Regions from separate parts of the Streptomyces sp. NBC_01622 genome, predicted to be linked through region 1. Evidence: riboswitches for the same ligand, from Rfam matches in the RefSeq annotation. Region 1 holds a riboswitch; each other region holds the start of a gene.
The links. A riboswitch is a leader RNA that binds a small molecule or an ion and turns the genes downstream of it on or off. The one in region 1 is predicted to bind S-adenosylmethionine.
Positions count from the first base shown of each region.

Region 2: it holds a riboswitch for S-adenosylmethionine, as region 1 does, so the genes downstream of both, OH768_RS01295 (putative leader peptide) here and OH768_RS38080 (aminotransferase class V-fold PLP-dependent enzyme) in region 1, are expected to answer to the same signal.
Region 3: it holds a riboswitch for S-adenosylmethionine, as region 1 does, so the genes downstream of both, thrC (threonine synthase) here and OH768_RS38080 (aminotransferase class V-fold PLP-dependent enzyme) in region 1, are expected to answer to the same signal.

Region 1 is NZ_CP109293.1:8,226,654-8,231,090, reverse strand. Features, by position in the region: gene OH768_RS38090 (Lrp/AsnC family transcriptional regulator) at 1-54, shown strand, start outside; gene OH768_RS38085 (hypothetical protein) at 51-587, opposite strand; gene OH768_RS38080 (aminotransferase class V-fold PLP-dependent enzyme) at 624-1,985, opposite strand; SAM riboswitch class IV at 2,152-2,268, opposite strand; gene trpD (anthranilate phosphoribosyltransferase) at 2,345-3,409, opposite strand; gene OH768_RS38070 (cytochrome bc complex cytochrome b subunit) at 3,544-4,437, opposite strand, start outside.
Region 2 is NZ_CP109293.1:282,154-286,590, forward strand. Features, by position in the region: partial or broken gene OH768_RS01285 (isopenicillin N synthase family dioxygenase) at 1-78, opposite strand, end outside; gene OH768_RS01290 (AAA family ATPase) at 428-985, opposite strand; SAM riboswitch class IV at 1,376-1,488, shown strand; gene OH768_RS01295 (putative leader peptide) at 1,510-1,638, shown strand; gene OH768_RS01300 (ABC transporter substrate-binding protein) at 1,886-3,505, shown strand; gene OH768_RS01305 (ABC transporter permease) at 3,509-4,437, shown strand, end outside.
Region 3 is NZ_CP109293.1:5,147,438-5,151,874, forward strand. Features, by position in the region: gene OH768_RS23195 (cold-shock protein) at 1-51, opposite strand, end outside; gene OH768_RS23200 (MoaD/ThiS family protein) at 483-758, opposite strand; gene thrC (threonine synthase) at 842-2,173, opposite strand; SAM riboswitch class I at 2,191-2,347, opposite strand; gene OH768_RS23210 (glucosyl-3-phosphoglycerate synthase) at 2,530-3,474, shown strand; gene OH768_RS23215 (trehalose-6-phosphate synthase) at 3,571-4,437, shown strand, end outside.

The DNA.
Region 1 (4,437 bases):
ACGTACTCCCAGCACGACCTGGAGGCGGCGTTCGCGATCGGGCTGGACTCCTAGCGGGCGTTGAGCCGCTTCCACAGGGTGACCAACGCGCCCCAGTTCACGACCTCCCAGGCCGGTAGGTCGGTGCGGCGACCATGACCGCCTCGCAGGGAGAGCCGGGCGTCCCGCCGCTTCGGCCACCACGACGACGGCACGGACCAGTCGGGCAGATCGGCATCGAGCCGCGGCTCCCGCAGGTCGGCCCACCGGTAGGCCGACAGCCCGCCCGGGACGAACAAGCCGTCCGCGTCGGCGGTGAGGGGGCCGAAGGTGACCTGCCTCCCCGCTTCGAGACGGTCCAGCAGGGCGGGCACCTGCGCGTCCGCCATCCGCTGCCGGAGGTGCTCGACGACTGACCGTATCCGCTGGTTCTCGGGGCGGTCCTGGTCCGCCGAGCCGACCTGGATCTGCCACTCGTCGACAATGAAGGCCTGTTCCACCCCGTCGGCGAAGCGCAGCCGGTGCCGGTGGCCGCAGCCGTACCAGCCGACGCCGTGTCGCTCGTCCTGTCCGACGGTCACGTCCATGGTGGAGCGCCAGTGCGTCACGTCCGCCCAGCGGCGGGGCCGCCCGTCCCTGGATCGTCACACGGCCGGCACGCAACGGCCGTCCTGCGTACGGTAGTTCCACTTCGCGCCGTCGGTCACGAGCTCCCGTACGGCCGACACGAAGCGCTCGACGTGCTCGTCCGGGGTGCCCGCGCCGAAGCTCACGCGGATCGCGTTGAGGGACTTCTCGCCCGGGGCGGCCTCGGGGGCACCGCACTCGCCCTGGGTCTGCGGGTCGCTGCCGAGCAGGGTGCGTACCAGCGGGTGGGCGCAGAAGAGGCCGTCGCGGACGCCGATGCCGTACTCGGCGGAGAGGGCGGCGGCGAAGTGCGAGCTGTTCCAGCCGTCGACGACGAAGGAGAGGACACCGACGCGCGGGGCGTCGTCGCCGAACAGCGACAGGACGCGGACTGCCGGGACCTCGGCCAGGCCCGCCCGCACCTTCTCGATCAGGTACTGCTCGCGCGCGACCAGCGTGTCGAAGCCGGCCTCGGTGAGCGCCTTGCAGGCCGACGCGATGGAGTAGGCGCCGATGACGTTCGGGGAGCCGGCCTCGTGCCGGGCGGCGCTGTCGTGCCACTCGACGTCCACTCCCCCGTCCTCGCGCCGGGTGACCTTGCGGCTGGCGCCGCCGCCCGCGAGGTAGGGGTCGGCGGCCTGGAGCCAGTCGGCGCGGCCGGCGAGGACTCCGGAGCCGAAGGGGGCGTAGAGCTTGTGGCCGGAGAAGGCGATCCAGTCGACGTCGAGGTCCTGGACGGACACCGGGTGGTGCGGGGCGAGTTGGGCGGCGTCCAGGACGGTCCGGGCGCCGTGGGCGTGCGCGGCGGCGGCCAGTTCGCGGACCGGCCACAGCTCGCCGGTGACGTTCGAGGCGCCGGTGACACAGACCAGGGCCGGGCCGTACGGGTCTCGGGCGGCGAGCGCCTGCTCCAGGGTCTCCACGGCCTGGCGCGGGGTGCGCGGGGCGTTGAGGTAGGTGACCCGGGCGTCCTTCCAGGGCAGCAGCGACGCGTGGTGCTCGGTCTCGAAGACGAAGACCTGGCAGTCGGCGGGGAGGGCGGCGGCGAGGAGGTTGAGGGAGTCCGTGGTCGAGCGGGTGAAGATCAGCTGGTCGTCGGCGCGGCAGTCGAGGAACTCGGAGACGGTCTTCCGCGCGTTCTCGAAGAGGTCCGTCGACAGCTGGGAGAGGTAGCCGGCGCCGCGGTGGACGCTGCCGTAGTACGGGGCGTAGGCCGCCACGTCGTCCCAGACGCGCTGCAGGGCGGGGGCGCTGGCCGCGTAGTCGAGCGCCGCGTAGGTGACTTCGCCACCCGTGACGAGCGGGACGGTGACATCCCGGCCGAGAACGGGCAGCTGGGCACAAATGGTCTGAGCGGCGGCAGCGGTGGAGACAGACATGGCGAACTCCTGTGAGAGGCAAGACGGAACCACCGTGCGAACGCGCAGGGCTCAAACACGGAGGAGGGTGAAAGGGGGTATGCGGAGGCGGGGCTCGACGCCCTATCGCATTCGCTTGCTCACAGAGGGCTCCCTCGATGACCAGGACCCCTGGTGTCTTTCGAGGGGCCCGCGCTTGCCGCAGACCTCGCTGCCTACGGCCTGGTCTTCACCCGGGGCACCCCGCCACGGACGGAGGGTTGCCGGACAGTCGGCCGGGGCCTCATGACTGTCACTCATGACCTGGTCAGAAAACCTACGTGAGGTGATCGTCGTCCCGCAACCCGTGTCCGGATCGCGGGACGACGACCGCTATACCGCTACGCGTTGGTGGCAGCCGCCCAGCGCTCCAGCGTCCGCTTGGCGGCGCCCGAGTCGATCGACTCCGCGGCCTTCTCCATCCCGCCCCGGATCCGGTCCGCCAGCGGCCCGTCCCCGCGCTCCAGCGCCACCAGGGCAGCCGCCGAGTTCAGGAGTACGGCGTCCCGCACCGGGCCCGTCTCGCCGTCCAGGAGACGGCGGGCGACACCCGCGTTGTAGTCGGGGTCGGCGCCGCGCAGGGCCTCCACCGGGACGAGTTCGAGGCCGACGTCCCGGGGGTCGAAGGACTCCTCGGTGACCTTGCCGTCGCGGACGATCCACACCCGGGAGGTCGCGGTGGTGGTCAGCTCGTCGAGGCCGTCGTCACCGCGGAACACCAGCGCCGAGGAGCCGCGTTCGGCGAGCACGCCCGCGATGAGCCCGGCCATGCGGGTGTCGAAGCAGCCGACCGCCGACGAGGTGACCTTCGCCGGGTTGGTGAGCGGGCCGAGCAGGTTGAACGCGGTCGGAATCCCCAGCGCCCCCCGGACCGCGCCGACGAACCGCATCGAGGGGTGGAACTTGGCCGCGAAACAGAAGGTGATCCCGGCCTCCGCCGCCACCCGCGCCACCTGCTCGGTCGGCAGGTCCAGATTGATGCCGAGCTTCTCCAGCACGTCGGAGGAGCCGCTCGCCGAGGACGCGGCCCGGTTGCCGTGCTTGACGACCTTCGCGCCGGTACCGGCGATCACGATCGCGGACATCGTCGAGATGTTGACCGTCCTGGCCCGGTCGCCGCCCGTACCGACGATGTCGACGGCCGGCCCCGGGATGTCCAGCGGCTTCGCGTGGGCGTACATCGTCTCGACGAGACCGGTGATCTCCTCGACCGTCTCGCCCTTGGCCCGCAGCGCCACCAGGAAACCGGCGACCTGCGCGTCCGCCGCCTCACCGCTCATCATCCGGTCCATCGCCCACGCCGTGTCGGCGGTGCTCAGGTCCTGTCCGGCCAGCAGCGCACTCAGTACGTCGGGCCAGGAACGGGCCGCCGCGGTGTCGCCTCCAGCGGGGGTCACAGCGCTCATACGGCCGCTCCTGGGTGTCGTAGAAAAATGGTTCAACGATGTGCCCCCACCCTATCCAGCGCGGGACATGGCGAAGGGCCCCGTCCGGTGTTCGGACGGGGCCCTTCGACTGTGGCGTGGCGACGCCTCAGCGATCAGTGGTGGCCGTGGCCGCTCGTGATCTCCTTGTACTCCTCGACGGTGGGCTTGGGGATCTGGGACTCCTCGCCGTAGTACGCCTCGCTCAGCTTGGCGCGCAGCTTCTCGGAGCCCTTCACCTTGCGCTCGACACCGTTCTCGTCGACCGTCGCGCCGATCGCGGCCGGCACGTACTGCTCGTGCGCGGTGAGCGTGTGCAGCGCGTCCTGGCTGAGCGGCTCGTGCACCTCGATGAACTCACCGTGCGGCAGGCGCTTGATGATGCCCGACTCGCGGCCGTGCAGCACCTTGTCCCTGTCCCGGCGCTGGAGACCGAGGCAGACCCGCTTGGTGGCGATGAACACGAGCACCGGCACCACGAAGAAGCCGACACGCACGAACCAGGTGATCGAGTTGATCGACAGGTGGAAGTGCGTGGCCCAGATGTCGTTGCCGCCGCCGACGAGCAGGACGAAGTACCACGAGATCCACGCGACACCGAAGGCCGTACGGGTCGGGACGTTGCGCGGGCGGTCCAGGATGTGGTGCTCGCTCTTGTCGCCGGTGACCCAGGACTCGATGAACGGGTAGACCGCGATCGCGACCAGGACCAGCGGGAAGATGACCAGCGGGATGAACACGCCCAGGACGAGCGTGTGGCCCCAGAGGTTGATCTCCCAGCCCGGCATCGTACGGATCAGGCCCTCGGAGAAGCCCATGTACCAGTCGGGCTGGGCACCCGTGGACACCATGTCCGGACGGTAAGGACCCATGGCCCAGATCGGGTTGATCGAGGCGATCGCCGCGACGGCCGCGATGACGCCGAAGACCAGGAAGAAGAAGCCTCCGGCCTTGGCCATGTAGACCGGCAGCAGCGGCATGCCGACGACGTTGTTGTTCGTCTTTCCGGG
Region 2 (4,437 bases), 7.9 Mb from region 1:
CAGGAAGGCGGCACGGTCGGTACCGGGATCCCGGAAGCGGGAGATGTCGATGACGGGGAGGGCGGTGGGCTGTGCCATGGGTTCCTTCGCGGCGGCAGCAGACCCGGACACGGCGGTGCGCGCGTCAACTGTCGTACAGGGACGTTCGATTGACGACAGACCCGGGGGATGCGCCGAGAGCGGGCGGAGGGAGGAAGGGGCGAGGTCGAGGTCGTCGCGCGAAGGTCAACGACAGAACTGGTCGGCGCGGCGGCTCACCCAGAAAGGGTCGAGCAGCACCGTGTGTGCCTGGCCAGTGGTGTCCATGGCCGGATCAAAGCACACCCGGGAAGGTGCGTCCACCACGCGTCCCGAGCGGTGAGACGACCACGGACATCGCCCGCCGCGGTGGCCGGACCCTCCCGGAGCCGCCGATCGGGCCCCGCGGTCACGTGCCTCGGACGGTGAGTCGGGCGATGGTGTCCGCGATCAACGCCACTCGGTCGGCCACGTCACCGGCCGGCACCTCCACGAGGTCGTAGCCGAACCGCCGATAGCTCTCTTCGTGGATCCGCTCGAACACCAGCGACTCCTGGAAGCTGATCCGGCGGGCGTCGGTGGGTTCGCAGAATCCGATGTTGCGGACGAAGAAGACCTGCGGTTCGTAGATCCGGTCGCGGGTGATCCGTTCGATCTCGCCGAGGAGCGGCGTCGGAGCGGGGCGGCCCAAGTACCTGGTGAGGGCGTGCGTGCAGACCGGGGATCGATCGTAGATCTGGTGGGTCACGTTTCGCGTCGCGGACTTCATTTGTCGTCGGCGCTGCAAGTCGACCACCTTCTCGACGAAGGCCGGCCGGGTCCAGGGCTCGGCGTCCCCCTCGGCCTGCTCGCCCGCGATGACCGCGGTGGCCGCCTCCTCGACGACGTCGAACCCGTCCGCCCTCAGCCGACGGAGGATCGTGGTCTTTCCGGCGCCGGGCGCACCGGTGAGGATGTATCGCTGCATGGCGGGTCCTTGGTTCGTCGTGACGTGGGGGCCGACCGCGAACGGCTCGGCTGGAACTGGCAGACGGCAGGCGGCAGTTCGGTGTGAGGTGTGACAGGAACCCCGGTTCGAGCCGGGGTGGTGAAGGCCGCCGTGCGGGGCGATGAACGCCTCGCGGCCGAGTGAGGGAGGGCGGAGATCACGCCGGGAGAACAGCCACGGAATCCGGTCGGCCGGGCGCAGTGCGATCCGCAGCCGGACGGTTCCGGGCCGGTGCGGCAGCCTAGCCGACACACCGGGCACCTGCTCTGTGAGGGAAGGTGCCGGTGAGGCTGCGGTGACGACCTCGCCGACTCCGCACCTCTGCCCCGGCATTGACGCACGGCGACACGGCTCCATACGATCAACAGCGGCATTGAGTGTCAGCGTCAAATCCCGGTCGGCTGACCGGCAACCCCCCGACGCAGTGGGGCGCTCAGGGCGAACGCCCGGCGGGGACGCTGATGGCTCTGCGAACGCGCGACCCCGTGACCGGGGTCCCGGATATGGAGGACGGCGTGCTCAACAGCTACGGCCCGAGTGCCTCCTGTCACGACGCCGTCGTTTTCTCCCGGCTCTCGCGCCGGCGCCACATCGACCTGCAGCGCTTCACCAGCTGTCTGTGTCACAGCTGACCGAGTCCGGCCTTCAGGGCTGACATCTGTCCGGCCTTCGAAGCTGACAGCTGTGGTCGCCCGTCTCGCACGGGCCTCTTCCCCCCTTCTCCCACGGGTCGACATGTGCGCGGGTGTGCCCCGCGCAGGTCGACGCGTTTTCCACGCTTCATGAGTCCCGCCCCCGCCGGGGTCGGCACCGTCCGCGTCCAGCCACGGTCCGCGCAGGTCCGTGTGCACGCGGTGACACGAGTAGGAGCACCTCTCCGTGACAGCACATCCGGTCTCCCGAACCACTCGACGAGCGGCTACGGCCGCCCTTCTGACCACCAGTTTCCTACTGACCGCCTGCGGATCGGGTGGCGGAGGCTCCGACGCCGGCGGCGGACAGGCCAGGTCCGGTGGCACCCTGACCTTCGCGGTGGGCTCCGACGCCGGCTGCGTGGACCCGCAGCAGGTGGCCAGCAACGACACCATCTACTCGGTGCGCCAGATCGTGGACTCCCTCACGGACCAGGACCCCGAGACCGGCAGGATCGTGCCGTGGCTGGCGAAGAGCTGGGACATCAGCTCCGACGCGACGACGTTCACCTTCCATCTCAGATCGGGTGTCACCTTCAGCGACGGGTCCAAGCTGACCGCTCAGGTGGTCAAGGACAACTTCGACGCGGTGCCGAAGCTCGGCGCGCTGGGGACCCTCGCCGAGGGCTATCTGAGTGGCGTGAAGAGCACGACCGTGGTCGATCCGCTCACCGTCAAGGTGACCTTCCAGCAGCCCAACGCCCAGTTCCTGCAAGCCACTTCGACGCACTCGCTGGGCATCGAGTCGTCGGCGAGTGCGAAGAAGTCGCCGCAGGAGAAGTGCAGCCAGGGGGTGGTCGGCTCTGGGCCCTTCGTGCTGAAGCAGTACGTACAGAACCAGTCGATCACGCTCGTCAAGCGCACCGGCTATGCCTGGGGTTCCCCACGGTGGACCAAGAGCGGCGAGGCCTATCTCGACAAGGTGGTCTTCAAGGTCGTACCCGAGGCGGGAGTTCGGGCCGGCAGCCTCCAGTCGGGTCAGGTGGACGCGATCAGCAGCGTCGGCAAGGCCAACGAGGCGGCTCTCAAGGGCGGTCAGGTCACCCTTCAGCGGCGGGCCAATCCGGGCGTGGTGTTCGGCCTGGCCTTCAACAACTCGCGGCCGGTTCTGAAGGACGCGCGGGTGCGCCAGGCCATCGGGTTCGCCATCGACCGCAAGCAGATCACCGACACGGTGTTCCCGACCGGGACCCGGCCCGCGACCAGCGTCCTGGCACACACCACACCCGACTACGCCGACCTGTCCTCGGACCTGACAACCGATGCGACCAAGGCGAAGTCCCTGCTGGACGCGGCCGGTTGGAAGGTCGGCAGCGACGGCATCCGGACGAAGGACGGCAAGAAGCTGAGCCTCGCGGTCGACTGGATTCCCAACTCGGCCACGAACCAGCCCGCGTTGGAGCTGATCCAGCAGCAACTCAAGGCTGTCGGCGTCGGCCTGACGCTCAAGCAGCTCCAGGTCACCCAGCTCGCCCCGACACTTCAGTCCGGCGACTACGACGCGGCATGGAGCAACGTGACCCGCGCGGACCCGGACATCCTGCGCAGTTCCTTCTCCACCAAGCTGGCCAACTTCTACCGCCTTCCCGCGACCCCGCTGGACACCGCGCTGACCGGGCAGGCGGCGACCACGGACACCACCAGGCGCGGCCAACTGGTGGAGCAGGCCCAGCAGTTGATCGTGCGGAACGCCTACGACGTGCCGGTGGTGGAACTCCAGACCCAGATCGGCGTGGCGAAGAAGGTGCACAACCTCAACTTCGACGCCTCCAGCCGGATCCAGCTGCACGACACCTGGATCGGCTGACGCATGCGCCGCTACGCGATCAAACGGCTCGCCCAGGCGGTCGGGGTGCTGTGGGCCGCCTACACGGTGTCCTTCCTGGTCCTCGACTTCCTGCCGGGCGATCCGGTCACGGCGATGGCCAGTGCCGGAATGGACTCCGGGACGGTCGACCCGGCCCAACTGGCCGCGCTGCGCCACGAGTACGGCTTCGACAAGCCGATTCTGGTGCAGTACGCCGACTATCTCGGCCGGGCGGTGCGCGGGGACTTCGGCGACTCGGTCTCCACCGGTCGGCCGGTGTCCTCGACGCTGGCCGACGCGCTGCCGCAGACCCTCCAGCTGACCGGTGCCGCACTGCTCCTCGCCGTGCTCCTCGGCGGTGGACTGGCGGTCGTGGCGACCTACACCTCCCGCCGATGGCTGCGTCAACTGCTGCTGTCCCTGCCGCCGTTGGGGGTGTCGGTCCCGACGTTCTGGGTGGGGCTGCTGCTTGTCGAGTCGTTCTCCTTCCGCCTGCACTGGTTCCCCGCCTTCGGCAACGACGGGCTGCGGGGGCTGATCCTGCCGGCGCTGACGCTGGCGATCCCGACCGGCGCGCAGGTGGCGCAGGTGCTGGCCAAGAGCCTGCTCACCGCGCTGGACCAGGCCTATGTGGAGACCGCGCGTGCCAAGGGTGCCGGGCGGTGGCGGGTCCATCTGCGGCACGCCCTGCGCAACGCGTCCCTGCCCGCGCTGACCGTGGTCGGCCTGCTGGTGGGGCAGTTGATCGCCGGTTCGGTGGTCGTCGAGACGGTGTTCTCGCGTGACGGCCTCGGCCGGGTGACGGCCGCCGCGGTCACGGCCCAGGACATCCCACTGGTCCAGGGCGTGGTGGTGTTCGGGGCGCTGATCTTCGTGCTGACGAACCTGCTCGTCGACCTCGTCTATCCGCTGCTCGATCCGCGGATCGTGGT
Region 3 (4,437 bases), 3.1 Mb from region 1:
GAAGCCGTACCCCTTCTCCGCGTTGAACCATTTGACGGTGCCCTGAGCCATGCCTAACTCCCCTATTACTGGCCCTTGCACGGATCCGCACTTCGCGGATCCGGGTCAGACCTCACCCCCCACAGGATTGGGGGCGTGCGCCGGAACGCGTCGACCGCGGCCGAATGTATCCGTCCAACTGCCGTCTGCAACAGGTCAATCCGACGAGAATTCCGGGCAGGACCGGTCGGGAATTTACGGAGAATTCGTCCGACTTCAGGGCAAGTCGGGCCCGATAAAGGCAATATAAGGCGCAAAAGACCTGCACACTTTGGCTACTTCTCATCGCACGCGGAGCCGGTACTCATATGCGTTCGGCATGCGGAGTGGAGCGCGTTCCCCAACTGTACCCCGCTCAACCATAGAGAATTGCCCCCTCCGCTTCTCTCACGGAGGGGGCAATTCGATGAACTCTTGGTAATCGACGTTACCTAGGGTAACGATCAGCCGCCGGCGACGGCCGGAATGATCGAGACGCCGGCCCCGTCCGGGGTGGCCGTCTCCAGCCCCTGCTCGAAGCGGACGTCGTCGTCGTTGACGTAGACGTTGACGAACCGGCGCAGCTTCCCCTGGTCGTCGAGGACGCGGGCGGAGATCCCGGTGTGGTTCTTCTCCAGGTCCGAGATGACCTCGGCGAGGGTCGCACCTTCGGCGGTTACTTCGGCCTGCCCGCCGGTGTAGGTGCGCAGGATGGTGGGGATGCGGACACTAACGCTCACGATGAAACCTCCGGTCAGCTTCTTTTTAGGGGCGCGGGGCACTGCGCGACCAGCCCCCACCGGCCCGCAGACGAACAACGACGCTAGGACGCGAGCCCAGCTTCCCTGAAGGACTCAAGACTCGGGCGGATCGTCGCGGTGAGCCCGGTACCGGCAACCGCGTCCAGCGTCTTCAGACCGTCCCCGGTGTTCAGCACGACAGTCGTCAGCGTCGGGTCCAGCAATCCGTTGTCGATCAGCTTCTTCGCCACGCCCACGGTCACCCCGCCCGCCGTCTCCGCGAAGATCCCCTCGGTCCGGGCCAGCAGCTTGATCGCGTCGACGACCTGCTCGTCGTTGACGTCCTCCACCGCTCCGCCCGTACGCCGGGCGATGTCCAGCACGTACGGCCCGTCCGCCGGGTTCCCGATGGCGAGGGACTTCGCGATGGTGTTCGGCTTCTGCGGGCGTACGACGTCGTGCCCGGCCTTGTAGGCGACGGACACCGGCGAGCAGCCCTCCGCCTGGGCGCCGAAGATCTTGTACGGCTTGTCCTCGACGAGCCCGAGCTTGATCAGCTCCTGCAGACCCTTGTCGATCTTCGTGAGCTGGGAGCCCGAGGCGATCGGCACGACCAGCTGGTCGGGAAGCTTCCACCCGAGCTGCTCGCAGATCTCGTACGCCAGGGTCTTGGAGCCCTCCGCGTAGTACGGCCGCAGGTTGACGTTGACGAAGCCCCAGCCCTCGCCGGCCGGGTCGCCGATCAGCTCGGAGCAGAAGCGGTTCACGTCGTCGTAGTTGCCCTCGATGCCGACGAGCTCGCCGCCGTAGATCGCGGCCATGACGATCTTGCCCTCTTCCAGGTCGTGCGGGATGAACACGCAGGAGCGGAAGCCGGCCCGGGCGGCGGCGGCACCGACCGCGCCGGCGAGGTTGCCGGTGGAGGAGCAGGAGAGGGTGGTGAAGTCGAACGCGCGGGCGGCCTCGATGGCCTGGGCGACGACGCGGTCCTTGAAGGAGTGCGTCGGGTTGCCGGAGTCGTCCTTGACGAACAACTTGCCCGCGTCGACGCCCAGTTCGCGGGCGAGGTTGTCGGCCTGGACGAGCTTGGTCCAGCCGGGGTTGATGTTCGGCTTGGTCGCCACGTCGGCGGGGACGGGCAGCAGGGGCGCGTAACGCCAGATGTTCGCGGGGCCCGCTTCGATCTGCTTGCGGAGCTCTTCGGTGTCGTAGGCCGAGAAGTCGTAGGCGATCTCCAGCGGGCCGAAACACTCCTCGCAGGCGAAGACCGGGCCGAGCGGGACGCGGTGGCCGCACTCGCGGCAGGACAGCGCGGCGGCGGGGCCGAGATCAACGGTGCTCGTGGGGTTCGGATCCGCGGCGGTCGTGTCCGTCTTCGCGGAGTTCGTGGTGCTTGCAACAGTCTGCGCAGCCATGGAGGCGAGGCCCTTTCTCCTCATCTTCCTCACGACGCATCTCGCCGTGAGACGGATTTGGCACCTTCCCGAGCCGGGAGCCTCACCACGTCAGCGTGTACCTGCGTGACAAGACCGGCTGGAGGGTTGCCGGGGCTTCATCGGGCCGTATCCCTCTGCCCCTCTGGATGAGCGGTGTTCAGTTGTGTATGCGATTGTCCCGCCGACGGCCCCCGACATGCGATGGTCATCAGCGTTGTTCAAGACTGTAACCGAAGGCCAGGACAGTTGAGTGAGCCGTCCGAACCGCGAGATGGATCACAGACTCACTGTCTGTGACCAGCCCTCGCCGAGAGAACGCAGAGGAGCCGCGCAACGTGCTGAAGGAAGTCGAGCACTGGCTGAGCACCCGCTCCTGGTCCCTGACCGATCGGCCGCTCCACAAGATTCTGGCCGCGAAGCACCGCACGGGCCAGTCGGTCTCCGTCGTGCTGCCCGCACTGAACGAGGAAGCGACGGTCGGTGACATCGTCGCGATCATCCGTCACGACCTCATGCAGCAGGTCCCGCTCGTCGACGAGATAGTCGTCGTCGACTCCGGGTCCACCGACCGCACCTCCGAGGTGGCCGCCGCGGCGGGCGCCCGGGTCGTGCACCGGGACGACATCCTGCCCCGCATCCCCGCCGTGCCCGGCAAGGGCGAGGTGCTGTGGCGCTCGCTGCTGGTCACCAGCGGCGACATCGTCTGCTTCATCGACGCGGACCTGAAGGAGTTCTCCTCCGACTTCGTCACCGGGATCGTGGGCCCGCTGCTCACCGACCCCGGCGTCGACCTCGTCAAGGCGATGTACGACCGCCCGCTGGGCGGCGCGGCCGGCCAGGGCGGACGCGTCACCGAGCTGATGGCCCGCCCGCTGCTGAACATGCACTGGCCTCAACTGGCCGGATTCGTGCAGCCGTTGGGCGGCGAGTACGCTGCCCGCCGCTCGCTGCTGGAACAGCTCCCGTTCCCCGTCGGCTACGGCGTCGAGCTGGGCATGCTCGTCGACGCGCTGCACCTGGTGGGCCTGGACGCCCTCGCCCAGGTCGACGTGGGCGTGCGCAAGCACCGGCACCAGGACGGGCAGGCGCTGGGCCGCATGGCCGCGCAGATCTACCGCACGGCACAGCTGAGGCTGGCCCGCGGGCATCTCATCCGGCCGTCCCTCACCCAGTTCGAGCGGGGACCGGAGGGTTTCGAGCCGCGCACGTACTCCGTGGACACGGAGGAACGGCCGCCGATGGCCGACATCACCGAGTACCAGTCGCGCAAGGTGGCGTAGCCGGCGCGGGGGCGGACGGCCGTATACGGACCCGTCCGGTCCGTTGTGACCCGTCCCTACGTTTGAGTGTTTCCGGGCCGGGCTAGGTTGTGCCGTATGGCTTCTACGTCGTCCACGTCGTCCGCGTCCGGTGCAGCTCAGGTGCTCGTCGCGTCCAATCGCGGTCCGGTCTCGTACGAGGTGGGCGACGACGGTTCGCTGCGCGCCCGGCGCGGCGGCGGCGGGCTGGTGTCCGGGCTGTCGGCGATCGGGCCGGACGCGGGGGCGCTGTGGGTGTGCTCGGCGCTGTCCGACGGCGACCGGGAGGCGGTCCGGCGGGGCGTCGGCGAGGACGGAGTGCGGATGCTCGCCATTCCGGCCGACGTGCACGCCGACGCGTACAACGGGATCGCCAACTCCGTGCTGTGGTTCGTCCACCACATGCTGTACCAGACCCCGCTGGAGCCGGTCTTCGACGCGGAGTTCCGGCGCCAGTGGGCGTCGTACGAGACGTACAACCGGGCGTTCGCCGAGGCGCTGGCGGAGGAGGCGGCCGAGGGCGCGGCGGTGCTGGTGCAGGACTACCACCTGTGTCTGGTGCCCGGGATGCTCCGTGAGCTCCGTCCCGACCTGCGGATCGGGCACTTCTCGCACACGCCGTGGGCGCCGGTGGAGTACTTCGCGATGCTTCCGGACGACATCCAGGTGCGGCTGATGGAGGGCCTGCTCGGGGCGGACCGGGTCGCGTTCCTGACCTGGCGGTGGGCTACGGCGTTCGAGAACTGCGTGCAGGGGCTCGACCCGTACAGGTGGCTCCCCCAGTGGCCGTCGGGTGCGCCGCGTTCGATCGAGCACCTGGAGAAGGAGCGCATCACCCGCAGGACGCTCATCGGTGTCCACGGGCTCGGCGCCGACGCCGAGTTCCTGCACGCGCGCTCGCACCAGGCGGACGTCGAGGAGCGGATGGCCGCGCTGCGCGAGGAG